One region of the Pontibacillus sp. HN14 genome, then DNA from elsewhere that is predicted to be linked to it. Evidence: riboswitches for the same ligand, from Rfam matches in the RefSeq annotation. Region 1 holds a riboswitch; the other holds the start of a gene.
What was found. A riboswitch is a leader RNA that binds a small molecule or an ion and turns the genes downstream of it on or off. The one in region 1 is predicted to bind cobalamin.
Positions count from the first base shown of each region.

Region 2: another riboswitch for cobalamin. It lies ahead of LQ226_RS04725 (DUF4430 domain-containing protein); the one in region 1 lies ahead of LQ226_RS14185 (ribonucleoside-diphosphate reductase subunit alpha).

Region 1 covers NZ_JAJOLR010000004.1:155,297-160,395, forward strand. The annotation lists gene LQ226_RS14175 (methyl-accepting chemotaxis protein) at 1-1,268, shown strand, start outside; gene LQ226_RS14180 (cell division protein FtsK) at 1,320-1,601, opposite strand; cobalamin riboswitch at 1,809-1,990, shown strand; gene LQ226_RS14185 (ribonucleoside-diphosphate reductase subunit alpha) at 2,137-4,371, shown strand; gene LQ226_RS14190 (ribonucleotide-diphosphate reductase subunit beta) at 4,384-5,099, shown strand, end outside.
Region 2 covers NZ_JAJOLR010000001.1:919,253-924,351, reverse strand. The annotation lists gene LQ226_RS04730 (ATP-binding protein) at 1-1,540, shown strand, start outside; cobalamin riboswitch at 1,617-1,804, shown strand; gene LQ226_RS04725 (DUF4430 domain-containing protein) at 1,982-2,398, shown strand; gene LQ226_RS04720 (ECF transporter S component) at 2,405-2,935, shown strand; gene sigX (RNA polymerase sigma factor SigX) at 3,119-3,661, shown strand; gene LQ226_RS04710 (hypothetical protein) at 3,648-4,895, shown strand; gene LQ226_RS04705 (inorganic diphosphatase) at 4,924-5,099, opposite strand, start outside.

The DNA.
Region 1 (5,099 bases):
TCCCTAATAGCGACAAGGTTGGGGATAAGATTACATACAATCAGCTTGAACCTGATTGGGGGTGGGTCGTTGCCGCCTCTACTTATGAGAAAGATTTTAATGAAGCTTCAGATCAATTGCTGTATATTCTTCTCGTTACATTAGGGATTTCTTTACTGATCGGAGGCGTTATCATCGTTCTTCTCTCTGCTCACTTGGCGAAGCCGCTAAAACAATTAACAAGTCAAGTTGAAGAAGTGGCAAAAGGAAATTTAGCTGGAGAAACAATTGTCTTTAACCGCAAAGATGAAATTGGTCAGTTAGGAAATGGGATTAATCAAATGGTCGACAACTTGCGCTCCTTAATTGGAGCTGTTCACCAGTCAGCCGCTACGATTAATGCGACTTCCCAGAACTTGAGTGCTGTGTCAGAAGAGACGAATGCCTCAGGAGAGGAAATCTCTAAAGCGGTCTCTGAAATCTCCGGTGGTGCTGGGCAACAGGCTTCTGATTTGGAGAGCACGCTTCATATGACGAATCAGTTAATGGAGCAAATTCAGACGGTTTACAACCAAAGTGCTTTCATACTCGAAAGTTCTAATGGTGCCCAGGAAGCCAATGGAAAAGGTGTGAAAAGTGTAGAGGTCCTTCAAGAGAAATCAAAACAAACGAATGAACTCATTTCAGGCGTTCAAGTCGTTATGGGAGATCTTACGAATCATGTTAAAGAGATTGAGTCTGTTCTGGGTAGTATTAGCGCTATATCTGAGCAAACCAATCTTCTTGCATTAAATGCATCGATTGAAGCGGCTCGTGCAGGAGAACACGGGAAAGGATTTGCTGTCGTAGCTGAAGAAGTCAGGAAGCTTGCCGAGCAGAGCTCAGAGGCTACTCAGGAAGTACGTGCGACGATTTCTATGATTGTTCAGCAGACACAGCAGGCGAATGAATCAATGGATCAGGCTACTCAAGTAGTGGAGGATCAGAATATGGCCGTAACGAATACAAATGATGCGTTTTACTACATTCAAGAATCTGTCGAGAGCATAACGAAGTCGATTCATGGTGTTTCTAAAGATATGGATGAACTTATTCAATCGAAAGACACGCTCTATAATGCAGTTGAGAGTGTAACAGCCATCACTGAAGAGACAGCTGCTTCAACAGAGCAAGTGAACTCTTCTGTGGATGAACAACAGAAGGCGATTGGTATGGTGGCTTCTTCTGCTACAGAATTGAGCGAAGCGACACAAGCTCTCCAGGAAGAAGTGGATCAATTCCATTTATAAAGTGCCGAAAGCATACAAAAACGCTTAGAACATTCTAAGCGTTTTTCTTTGTCAACTAAGCGTAGGGGTATATTGAACAAGATAAAGGATGATTCCGATCATGCTTAACGTAATGCCAACAAAGAATGGCCAGGGGTTATCATGTTTTCTCCGGTCAAATGTTCGAAATGTAATGATGCTATATAGAAATGCCGCAATAGGGATTGAGATATAAAAGGAGCCAAATGCAAATCCGAGGCCTCCGAAAAACATTGCCAGAATGCCAAGGTGATTTTGCTTTGGAATGCTATTTAAGTATTCTTGTTCCTCCGGAGTAAGATCTTCTTCCATCATAGGTTTTCTGGGCCTATAAAGCACATTCAACGACCTCCCTTACCATCAGTTTTTCCCATTATATGTGAAAGACGGTAGTTTGTAAAAGAATGAAGGCTGTAAATACTACGAATTCCAGAAAACATCAAGACTTGATTTACATTATGAATTATTTTACGATATACACAAGATATATAGAATTTAAATGTCAAAAACACTACATATTGATAAATGAGCGAGTTGCAAGGTGCCTATTCAAGGCTTGAAAGGGAATCTGGTGAGAACCCAGAACTGTCCCCGCAACTGTAAGTGTGGACGAAATGAGAGATTCCACTGTGCTAAGAGCATGGGAAGGTCTCAGAGTAGGAGGATACACGAGTCAGGAGACCTGCCTGCCCTCGCTAAAGTTTCTTTTTCTTCGGGGATTGAGAAGATGAAACGATAGCCTCAGCTGGACGAGTCTTTCTCTGGTTCGTCCTGTTGTCCTGTCGTTTGATCCGCTTCTCTTCCTGAATGGAAGGGGAGCGGATTTTTTATTTAAAGAGGAGGCTATTCAATGAATGATGTTCAAGAAAGTACGGGGGTTCTTGCTGTATTAGAACAAGTTAAGGAGGATTATCCACATCTAGATATAGATCATTTCAGTCAGATGGTGCGTCAGTTGATTCAAGCAAAAGGTTATGATTCCTATCACCAACTCTATAACGAAGTGATCTTAAAAGGATTGGATCAAATGGATGAGGAAGAGCCGGATTGGACATTTGTGTGTGCCCGGATTTATGCTCAATACTTGTATGAACAAGCAGCTCTTCATCGCCATTTTACTAAAGAGGAGGCGTATCCGGATTTTTATTCCCTTATTGAGACGTTACATACAAAGGGGATCTATAGCAATCATCTCGTAACCAAATATTCGCAAGAAGAGATTGAAAAGCTTGGTCGGGAACTTGTTCCGGATCGCGATGCATTTTTCACCTATATTGGATTGAAAACATTGGCAGATAGGTATCTGGCGAAAGACCATCAAGGGCGTTTATATGAACTTCCTCAGGAGCGATTCATGATCATCGCGATGACATTGATGGCAGATGAAAGTACGGATCATCGTCTTGAACTTGTTAAAGAAGCTTATTGGGCGCTGAGTCATTTGTATATGACTGTTGCAACACCGACGCTTGCGAATGCGGGTAAGAGTTACGGGCAGTTGTCGAGTTGCTTTATTGATACGGTGGATGACAGCTTACAGGGGATATTTGATAGCAACACAGACATTGCCAATCTATCGAAAAGCGGAGGTGGGCTTGGCGTTTACCTTGGGAAAATTCGCTCACGAGGAAGTGATATTAAAGGCTTTAAAGGGGTAAGTTCGGGTGTTATTCCTTGGATGAAGCAACTGAATAACACAGCTGTTAGTGTTGATCAGCTTGGACAGCGGCAGGGGGCAATAGCTGTCTATTTGGATATCTGGCACCAGGACATTTTCTCATTTCTTGATGCGAAGTTGAATAACGGAGATGATCGACAGCGAACGCACGATTTGTTTACAGGCGTTACACTGCCTGATTTGTTCATGGAAGCAGTAGAGAAGCGGGAAGACTGGTATTTGTTTGATCCTCATCAGGTGCGAACGGTCATGGGCTTTAGTTTAGAAGACTACTATGACGAGGAAGTAGGCGCTGGTAGCTTTCGAGAGAAGTATGCAGCATGTGTGAATGAGCCCCGTTTGGATAAAAAACAGGTTCCAGCCATTGAGATTATGAAGCGGATGATGGTTTCTCAGCTTGAAACCGGCACACCGTTTATGTTTTACCGTGACGAAGTGAATCGTAAAAATCCGAACAGCCATAAAGGAATGGTATATTGCACGAATCTTTGTACGGAAATAACTCAAAATCAAAGTGCAACTACAGTGAAAGAACATTACACAGAAGAGGGACAGATTGTAACGGTGAAAGATGCTGGGGACTTTGTGGTTTGTAATCTTTCTAGTATCAACCTTGGAAAAGCTGTACCAAATGAGGCGCTAGGGCGTTTAATTCCGATTCAGGTGCGGATGCTTGATAACGTGATCGGGCTCAATAACATCCCTGTTCTGCAGGCCCAGCTTACCAATCAGCGCTATCGTGGAATTGGGCTTGGTACATTCGGTTGGCATCATCTTCTGGCTGTTAAGGGCATTCGTTGGGAATCTGATGAGGCTGTCGAGTACGCAGATTCACTGTATGAACAAATCGCTTTCCTCACGATTCAGGCGAGCAGTGAATTAGCGCGTGAAAAGGGGGCTTATCCTTATTTTGAAGGATCGAAGTGGGAGACAGGAGAGTACTTTACGGATCGTGGATATAACAGTAAAGAGTGGACGGCTCTTAAAGAGGAAGTGGAGAAGAAAGGCGTACGAAATGGCTATTTGATGGCGGTTGCACCGAACTCATCCACCTCCTTAATTGCAGGTAGTACAGCGAGCATTGATCCGATCTTTCAGAAGTTTTATTCGGAAGAAAAGAAAGATTACAAGATTCCTGTAACAGCACCGGACTTAACCCAGGCCACTTACTGGTATTACAAATCAGCTTATGAAATTGATCAGAAATGGAGCATTCGTCAAAATGCGGCCCGTCAGCGTCATATTGATCAATCGATCTCATTTAATCTGTATGTAAAGAATACGGTTCAAGCGAAAGAGCTGTTGGACTTGCACCTCACTGCTTGGCGCGAGAAATGCAAGACGACTTATTATATGCGTTCGACCAGCACGGAAAATCTAGATGACTGTGAAAGTTGTTCTTCATAAGGGGGAGTAGACATGACAAGCGAATTACAAAAAAGGAACTTGTATGATATCTATGCGCCGAACCGATCTACGGCGATTATAAACGGAGAGAGTTCAAACGTATTGAACTGGGATGATGTGCGGTTTAGCTGGGCTTATCCGATGTATAAAAATATGCTTGCGAACTTCTGGATTCCAAATGAGATTAATATGGCAAATGATTTACGGCAGTGGAGCGAACTGAGTGATCAAGAGCAGGATACCTTTAAGAAGATTATTGGACTTTTAGCTTTTCTGGATTCGATTCAGACGGATTATAGCGGGAAGGTAGCGGAATATCTTACGGATTCCAGTTTAACCGCTCTTATGCAGGTGCTTTCCTTCCAGGAGGTGGTTCACAACCAGTCCTATTCCTATGTGTTATCTTCTCTTGTTGATAAACAAGAGCAAGATGCAATCTTTGAATACTGGAAGCATGATGAGGTCTTGCTTGAGCGGAATGCCTTTATTGCAGAAGGATATAAGGACTTTGTAGAACTTGAGTCGGTTGAATCCTTCCTGAAGTCGATTGTATATGATGTGGTGTTAGAAGGGTTGTTCTTCTATGCAGGGTTTGCTTTCTTTTATAACCTGGCCCGTAATCAAAAGATGGTATCAACGAGTACAATGATCAATTACATTAACCGGGATGAACAGATCCATGTGAACTTGTTTGAGCATATCTTTAAGGAAGTACTTGCTGAGAATCC
Region 2 (5,099 bases), on a different contig from region 1:
CAGAATTGTTGTGGCTTTTGATGATAAGGATCAATGGATTTCACCTACCTATAAAGAGGACGTGCCAGTTGTTCCGATCAAATGGTTATACGAGGATGAATCGTTATCTACTGTATTTGCATCTAATGAGACAGTTATGAAGGAGGACATTATTCCTGGAACTGACACCCACGTTATGATTGTGGGGATCCCTTTATCAAATGAAGGAGCTGGAATATTTGTTTATCAGTCTCTGGCTTTTGTTGAACAGACTACCTCTCAAACGACGAAAATCATTTTCCTTGGAGCAGGGATAGCTATTATTTTAACTACAATCTTTGCTTTCTTCCTATCGACTCGAATTACCTCGCCTCTTATAAAAATGAGAGAAGGGGCATTTGAATTAGCTAGGGGAGAATTTAATACGAAAGTTCCCATTTTAACGCACGATGAGATTGGGGAACTGGCTATGGCATTTAATCGAATGGGAAGGCAATTAAAATTCCATATTAATGCTTTGAACCAAGAGAAGGAGCAATTATCAGGGATTCTTCGATCGATGGCTGATGGGGTCATCACATTGAACCGTAAAGGGCATATGCTTGTTACAAATCCTCCGGCTGATCAATTTATCGATTCTTGGTTTTATGAACATGAAAATGGACTGCCTAATCATGATCTCTTACCTGGCGAGTTACAGGAAATGCTTGAGGAAGTTATTACGAAAGAAAAAGAGATTATGACCGAGCTCGTCGTACAAGGCCGTAGTTTTGTTGTCATCATGACTCCGCTTTATGACAAAACATATGTCCGGGGTGCAGTGGCTGTTATCCGTGACATGACTGAAGAAAGAAGACTCGATAAACTAAGGAAAGACTTTATAGCGAATGTGTCTCATGAGCTCCGTACACCTATATCCATGTTGCAGGGGTATAGTGAAGCCATTGTGGATGATATTGCGGAATCAAAAGAGGACAAGAATGAATTAGCGCAGATCATTTATGATGAATCCTTGCGAATAGGTAGACTCGTGAATGAGCTTTTAGATTTGGCTCGCATGGAAGCTGGTCATATTCAGTTAAACCGTGAGCTAGTTGATCTCCATGACTACATTGAGCGAATTGTGAAAAAGTTTACAGGTCTTGCGAATGATAAGAACATTACCATTCAAGTTCAGGTAGATGAGGACTTGGGACAAGTCTACTTTGATTACGACCGTATTGAGCAGGTGTTAACAAACCTCCTCGATAATGCCATCCGCCATACCGATCATGATAAGTTAGTCTTTGTAGATGTAGAAAAAGAAGAAGAGGACGTGCAATTTTCAATTCGCGACCAGGGGATTGGTATAGCTGAAGAAGATCTACCATTTGTGTTTGAACGTTTTTATAAAGCGGATAAATCGCGTAAAAGAAGCGAAGGCGGAAAAACGGGGACTGGATTAGGCCTAGCGATTGCCAAAAATATTGTGGAGGCTCATAAAGGTTCTATTTCCGTTCACAGTAAACAAGGGGAAGGAACAACCTTCTTGTTTAGACTTCCAAATATCAACGAATCCTGATTAGAATAGATAGGTTCACCTAAATATTAGACTTCCTTTTTCTAGAATACTGTGCTACGATACAAGCAGATGATAATTTCATATTTTTAATTATGGTGCTCTCACTAGAGAGCTGAATAGGGAATCTGGTTAGAATCCAGAACTGTCCTCGCAACTGTACGTGTGGACGAAAGAGAAATGCCACTTTATATGTTAGATGTAAGGGAAGGCTCTCGAGTAGATCGATACACAAGTCAGTAGACCTGCCATAGTTAACGGTTTCAAAGCTTCGAGGATTGAGCGTTTGAGAGACCTTTCTTGTCTATTGTATAAATAACGAGATTTGTCATGCTCAAAGACTCTTCCAATAAAAGGGAGAGTCTTTTTTATTACGTTTTATGGATTAGGTCACTTCGAAGCTAAGGAACCTCTACATACTAATTCAGAGAGGTTGAGGGTAAAGTGAAACAACTGTTACAACTATTTTTGGTGTCCTTTTTTGTACTAGGAGGTCTTGCAGCATGTGGACAATCCACAGAAGGTGGAAGCAATGGAGATGCAGATAACCAGTCCACGCAAGAAGAACAAGAGCAACAAGTAGAAGTTAAAATCACCAAAAATAACGGGGAAGAAGTTATAAGTGAAAAAGAGGTTGAAATTGAAGACGGTATGACGGTTATGGAAGTCATGGAAGCTAATTTTAATTTAGAGGCTGGAAATGACGGCTTTATCACTGCTATTGAAGGAGTTAGCCCTGAAGATGGAGAGAAAAAGGCTTGGTTTTATACTGTAAATGGGGAAGAAGCAATGGTTGGAGCGAAGGATTATAAATTAGAGGCTGGGGATTCTGTGACATTTGATTTTCATAGCTGGGAGTAAGAAACGATGAACTTATACAGGTTAACGCTGCTTTCATTGCTTGCTTCTCTTGCCACTGTAGGTCGATTTTTATTCAGCTTTTATCCGAATGTCCAGCCTGTGACCGCAATCATTATTATATGTGGAATTTGGTTAGGTCCTTCTTATTCCGTTATCCTTGCCATTTTGACTACAATCTTATCGAATATGTTGCTTGGTATGGGAATATGGACGTTGCCTCAAATTGTGAGTTGGTCTCTTATTGGACTTCTCGCGGGTTTACTAGGGAAATATCGTCATAAGATTCCATTGTATGGATTTGCCTTCTTTGCGGGTATGAGTGGGTATTTCTTTGGATTTATAATGGCCGTTACATATGGCCAGATCGGAAACCATTTCTTTGCCTATTGGTTAACGAGTCTCCCTTTTGATACGTATCATGCGGTTGGAAATGTCGTTTTTATGGTCATCTTGTATCCTGTCTTATCCCGTTTGTTTCAATTATACGAAAAGAAAAATTTTAAATCTTTTAGCAGACCCAATCAGACTTTGAACTGATTGGGTTTTTTATGATTATCGAATTGTTTCGGGAAGACTTTCTTAATTTTTGTTTTATTTGGAAAAAACCTTTGGATTGGGATAATATGGTCTATTCAAAACCTAGAAAATAATTTATAGTATGGTACGGGTGTAACGTATTTACATAAATAACGACTATTGTTATGAACGGGAGGTTCGTGAATGGATTCCGTATTTCAAGATCTTTATGAGAAATATCATAAAGATGTGTTTCAATTTATATTTTATATGGTTAAAAACCGGGAACAAGCTGAGGATCTCGTTCAAGAAGTCTATATAAAAGTAATGAATTCCTATGACCGTTTCAATGGGGATAGTAGTGAAAAGACATGGATGTTTTCAATAGCACGCCATGTTACGATTGATTTCTTCAGAAAGCAAAAGAGAAAGAGAAATCGAATTTTAGAATTCTTTGACTGGGGAGAAAAAGGTCATCTTATTGAAGACGGACAACCAATCCCTGAGGAAATTGCTCTTCAAAATGAAGAAATTCAAAAAATGTATCATTGCTTAGAAAAGTGTACAATGGACCAGAAGACGGTGATTATCTTACGATTTATTCAATCCATGTCCATACAGGAGACTGCTGATATATTAGGGATGACGGTTAGCAAAGTAAAGACCACACAACACAGAGGGATGAAGGCGCTACAATCCCTTATGAATGAGGAATATGAGGAGGGGATCCAGCGTGAAACGAAATAACCATCACAACGATGATTCCATTCAAGATCTCCTGAACCGGATGCCGAGTGTAGAAGACCGGCAAAGCAGTGAAGAATTGTACAGAAAGATATCAACGAAGCGGTTTCAGCATGTACAGAAACGATCCAAACGCAAGAAGGCCCTAACAGCTTGGGGAGCAGGAATAGCTTCACTAGCAGCCATTATTCTCTTTTTCGTCGTTGCTTTCCCTTCTATGCAAATGGATAATGCTCAACACGATACGGCTTCATCTAATGAGTCAATGGACGCAAGTGCTGACCAATCGACAAGTGAAGCTCATGAGTATAAAGAGGCAAAGCTTCAAGAAACAGAAGAGAGCCATCAGTCAAGTGATCAGTCAAAATCAGATATGGGTAACGATAGTGAACAAGGATTTGTTGCCACTGACAGTGCGTTAAGCTCTCAGGTCGTGTATAGAGAGGATAATAAGAAATATGCGACTTTGCCTTTTGCGGATGTGCAAGGACAATATATTATTCCTTTTACATTTCAGTCCGTAAATGATACTCAAACCGTTGAGCAGTTATACAATTCTCTTTCCCCTTCTATTCAAGAAGATTGGGGCGTAATGGAGTATCAGTTTTCCTCTGTTTCGTTTAATATTAACCAAAAAGAACGAATAGTGGTGGCGGGTTTTCCTGAAGATTACGAATTTCCAGGTTCCTCAGCTCAGGAAAACATCTTTTTAAAGTCTTTAAAAGCCATGTTTCGGCCTCTAAACATTCAAACCATTGATCTTCAAACGAATGGTGAACCTGGTGTAGACCTTGGAAATAATTCAGGTCTAAAGCAGATAAAATTGGATGGGATATCTGTATATAAACGGTTTAACTCACCAAATGGGTTGCAGTTGTTTGTGCAGGTACCTATCAATCAAAGTGCGACAGTTGAAGAGGCGTTAAATAAGCTGAAAGTAGATGAACCTAACTTTAATGTGGAAGGAACGATTCCTAAAGAGGTAGAGGTAATGGCAGTAGAAACTACCGGTGATACACTTGAGGTCAACGTTAATGGTGTTGAAGGCTTGGAACAGGCCCGCTACACCTTGTGGATGATTGAATCCATTCTTATGACCGCAAAGGAATTTGGGTACCAAGAGGTCAAGTTTAATGGTTTTCCTTTTGAACGTTTAGGAACATATAACTTCACTAAGTCTCTGCAAGTTCCATTTAGTGTGAATCCCATGCCTGCAAATCAAAGTTACTCTAAATAAAAAAGCTCGCCAAAAGGCGAGCTTTTTTTTATTTATTTTCTTCGTAGCGTGCTAGACAGTCATCAATCAGTTTGTTAGCGGCTTCTACACCTTCATACTCTCCGATTTCAGTTTTCTTACCTTGTAGGTCTTTGTACGTTTGGAAGAAATGAGAAATCTCTGTAAGCTTGTGCTGAGGAAGATCATCTAGTGTATGAATATCTT